DNA from 2 places in the Polaromonas sp. P3_B1 genome. Region 1 is predicted to be linked to the other one. Evidence: predicted binding sites of a transcription regulator. Region 1 holds the regulator's gene; the other holds the start of a gene.
What was found. The regulator sigma-54, encoded in region 1, starts transcription at its own class of promoters, with help from an activator protein. The targets are predictions, from matches to a motif close to TGGCANGNAANCTGCTTT.
Positions count from the first base shown of each region.

Region 2: AC1DXS_RS07000 (transglutaminase family protein) is a predicted target of sigma-54. The motif match lies at 1,238-1,255, and genes of this name have one in related genera.

Region 1 covers NZ_JBFUGK010000001.1:141,010-143,208, forward strand. Annotated here, with positions in the region: gene AC1DXS_RS00630 (THUMP domain-containing class I SAM-dependent RNA methyltransferase) at 1-278, opposite strand, end outside; gene AC1DXS_RS00635 (RNA polymerase factor sigma-54) at 319-1,857, opposite strand; gene lptB (LPS export ABC transporter ATP-binding protein) at 2,045-2,199, opposite strand, start outside.
Region 2 covers NZ_JBFUGK010000008.1:121,530-123,728, reverse strand. Annotated here, with positions in the region: gene AC1DXS_RS07005 (DNA internalization-related competence protein ComEC/Rec2) at 1-1,098, opposite strand, end outside; gene AC1DXS_RS07000 (transglutaminase family protein) at 1,384-2,199, shown strand, end outside.

The DNA of each region.
Region 1 (2,199 bases):
AAGGTCTGTTGGGGCGTGAACCAGATCTCCCACGCCACATTGGCGGCGGCGTTGTAGAGGTCTTGCTCGCTGCGGTACTGGTTGTGCTGCAGCTCGATGAGCACGCGCTGCGCCAGCCGGCTGTGCAGGTTGAGCTGCAGCGCGTCGCGCCAGGAGGCCTGCAACTGCACGCCGGCGCGCCAGGCCTTGCCCTGGAGGCCGGTGACGCGCTGCACCTCGGCGGCCAGCAGTGTTTCGACACCCGCGGCGCAGGGTAAAAAGAGTTGAAGTTGGTTCATGACTGACTTTGAGGGACGGGGCAGCGCTGCCTGATCGCGGCTAGAGTGATTTGCGTAAATTAGCCGGCGCGATGCGCAGGGCCTCGCGGTACTTGGCCACAGTGCGGCGCGCGCATTCGATGCCTTGCTCCTTGAGCATCTCGGAAATCTGGTTGTCGCTGAGCGGTTTTTTGGTGCTCTCGGAGGAGACAAACTGCTTGATCAGCGCGCGCACCGCCGTGCTGGAGGCGTTGCCGCCGGTTTCGGTGCCCAAGGCGGAGCCGAAGAAATACTTCAGTTCGAAGGTGCCGAAGGGCGTGCCCATGTATTTGGCGGTGGTCACGCGCGAAATTGTGGATTCGTGCAGGCCGAGCTCGTCGGCGATCTCGCGCAGCACCAGCGGGCGCATGGCGAGTTCGCCGTGCGTGAAGAAATTTTTCTGCCGCTCGACGATGGCGCTGCTCACGCGCAGGATGGTGTCAAAGCGCTGCTGGATGTTCTTGATGAACCAGCGCGCCTCCTGCAAGCGCTGCTGCAGCGCCTGGCCGTCCTGGCCTTTGTGCTGCTTGAGGGCGTTGGCGTAGATGTCGTGCACGCGCAGGCGCGGCATCACGTCGCCGTTGAGCGTGACCTTGAAGCCACGGCCCGACTTCACGACGATGACGTCGGGCACGACCAGGTTGCGCTCCACGTTCACGAAGCGGCGCCCGGGCTTGGGGTCGAGCCTGCCAATCACCGCGATCGCCCCCTTGATCGCGGCCTCAGTGAAGCCGCACAGGTAGCTCAGGCGCTTGACGTCGCGCTTGGCCAGCAGTTCCATCGGATGCTTGCACACGGCAATGGCGGCGCGGGTCTCTTCGCAGTCCTTGCAGTCGAGCAATTGCAGGCCCAGGCATTCGGCCAGGTTGCGCGCACCCACGCCGGCCGGCTCCATGTGGTGCAGCAGCTTGAGCGCCATGGCAAAGCGCTGCTCGAGGTCCTCGGCCTGCTCCAGGTCGCCGCCGGCGAGGCCGGCCGCGAGCGAGGCCAGGCTGTCTTCGAGGTAGCCGTCATCGTTGAGCGACTCGATCAGGAAATGCAGGGCCGCGCGGTCTTCCTCAGACAGGCGCAGGCCCAGCGACTGGCGGTGCAGATGGTCTTGCAGCGACTCATGGGCGCCCGCCAGGTCGGAGGCCTCGGCATCGCTTTCTTCATTGTTGTTCTTGCGCGCCGGCGCATCACTGCCCCATTCGCTGTCGTCGGGCGTGGTCTCGACAGTGCCGTCGCCTTCCCAGCTTTCCTCGAGCTTGGGCTCCGCGCTGGGCTCGGCTTCAGCGGCCGTGGAAATACCTGCGTCTTCCGCACCGCCGCCGGCCGTCGATTCCGCAGCCGATTCAAACTCGCGGCTGTCCTGGCTGACCGGCGTGTTGACATGCTCCAGCCCGAACTCCTCGCGCACCGCGGTTTCGTCCGACACCTCGAGAAACGGGTTTTCGTCGAGCATCTGCTCGACCTCCTGGCTCAGCTCCAGCGTCGAGAGCTGCAGCAGCCGTATCGACTGCTGCAGCTGGGGCGTCAGCGCAAGATGCTGCGAGACGCGGAGCGAGAGGCCTTGTTTCAAGGACTCCCCCCCGTTGGATGCTCACTTCGTGTAGCACCCTCCCCCCTACAGGGGGCGGCGCCTGTGGCCTGGCAAAGCCAGTTCCACGGCCCCCGCTTGAAAGACGATGGCAGGCGTGTCAATGTGGCGACGGCACTCTCGGAAGCCCGCACGTTAAGCGCGATGAACAACAAGGGGGAAACCATCTCTACATCTTGAAGTGCTCGCCCAAGTACACGCGGCGCACATCGGCGTTGTTCACGATCTCGGACGGCGTGCCCTGGGCCAGCACATGGCCGTCGCTGATGATGTAGGCGTGGTCGCAGATGCCCAGCGTTTCGCGCACGTTGTGGTCGGTGATCA
Region 2 (2,199 bases), on a different contig from region 1:
CCAAGGCCACTGCCGGCCGCCCTGGCGCAACAGGATCACGGTGGCCAGCATGCAGATGGTGCGCTGCGCGGGCACGCCCCAGCCCGAGAACAGCGCATACAGCGTGGCGAGCAGCAGGCCGCCCAGCGCGCCGGCGCCAACGGCCGGCAGCGCCAGGCACAGCCTGGGCGTGAGGCGCGCCGATCGCCGCCAAAGCGTGCTGATGAGCAGCGAAGCGGCCCAGGCAAACATGGTGATGTGCAGGCCGGAAATGCTCATCAGATGCGCCACGCCGGTGGCGCGAAAGACATCCCAGTCGGCCCGCTCTATGGCGTTCTGGTCGCCCACCACCAGCGCGGCGATGATGCCGGCCCATTGGCGGTTCTCCACGCGCGCGAAGATTTTCTCGCGCACCGCCTGCCGGGCCTGCTCAATGGGGTGCAGCCAGCTGCTGGAGAGTTTGGTCGGCGGCGCATCCTGCGCACCGGCGCGCACATAACCGGTGGCCTGTATGCCCTGCTCCCAGAGCCACAGCTCGTAGTCAAAGCCGTGCGGGTTGCTGTTGCCGTGCGGCAGCTTGAGCCGTACGGTCATGCGCCAGCGCTCGCCGGCGCGCAACGGCTGCGGCTGGCGCTGCAGGGCCAGTGCCGCTTCAAACGGGTCCGCATCCTGTGCGAGCGGGCGCGCCTCTCGCCCGCCAAAGCCCGAATACCAGCCCAGCAGGATACGAGGCGGCAAGGCCACCGGCCGGCCGTCCAGCCGCGCGGACTCCACGTCCAGGCGAAAACGCAGGCCGTCGTCACCGGGCTGCGGCATGGCGGGCACGCTGCCGATGACCTCGATGTCACGGCCTTCCAGGGCCGGGTCCAGGGCGCCGGCCTGGAAAGCGCAGGCCCGCCAGCCGGTCGAGCCAAAGCCCAGCAGCGCCGCCAGGCCAAATGCCAGCAAAGCCTTGAGCCAGGATGGGCCAAATCCACGCGAAGCCATTCTCAATGCCAGGCCCGCCGCGCAGCCCGACAGCCCGCACAGCACATAGCCCCGTTGCGCCCACAGCGCTGGCTGCTGAAGTTGCAAGGCCACGCCTGCGATGAAACCGGCCAGGACCGGCCCGGGGCTCATGGCGCGTCGCCATGGCCCTCCAGATACAGCTCGACTCAAAGCCGCCTCCCCTTCTTTTTGTGTTTTTTTGTGGCTTGTCGCCGGCTGTTTAACGGAGCGGCAAGGCAAAGAGCGGACAGGTCGCCATGCAAACTCCGCATGGCGCAGCTCTTGCTTTCAGAAATACCGCCAAATCCGGGTAAGCTGTTCACACGCCGTCCCGGAGGTCCGCCGCTTCGAAGACCCTAGAAAGACCGCTTGATGTGGCGGTCGTTGCGCATTGATATTTTTTAAAGCGAGGTTGCCTTGTCCATCCACGTTGCCCTGAGCCACATCACCCACTACAAGTACGACCGCCTGGTGAAACTCGGCCCCCAGGTGGTCCGCCTGCGGCCCGCGCCGCACAGCCGCACGCAGGTGCTGTCCTATTCCCTCAAGGTCGAGCCCGCCGGGCACTTCATCAACTGGCAGCAGGACCCCTTCGCCAACTACCAGGCCCGCCTGGTGTTTCCCGAGCCGACACGCGAGTTCAAGGTCACGGTGGACCTGGTCGTGGAAATGGCGGTATTCAACCCCTTTGACTTCTTCCTGGAGCCGGCCGCCGAAGAGTTCCCCTTCAGCTACAACGCGCTGCAGGCCCGCGAACTGGCCCCGTACCTGGCCACCCAGCCGGCCACACCGCTGTTCAAGCGCTACCTCGAGAAAATCGACCGCACGCCCAAACGCACCATCGATTTCCTGGTGGGCCTGAACCAGAGCCTGCAGTCGGACATCCAGTATTCGATCCGCATGGAACCCGGCGTGCAGACGCCCGAGGAGACCCTGCGCCTGGCCTGCGGCTCATGCCGCGACACCGGCTGGTTGCTGGTGCAGCTGCTGCGCCACATGGGCCTGGCCGCGCGCTTCGTGTCCGGCTACCTGATCCAGCTCAAGGCCGACGTCAAATCGATTGACGGCCCGAGCGGCGCAGAAGCCGACTTCACCGACCTGCACGCCTGGTGCGAGGTGTTTTTGCCGGGCGCCGGCTGGGTGGGCCTGGACCCAACCTCCGGCCTGATGGCCGGCGAAGGCCATATCCCGCTGGCCTGCACGCCCGAGCCCTCAAGCGCCGCGCCGGTCGAA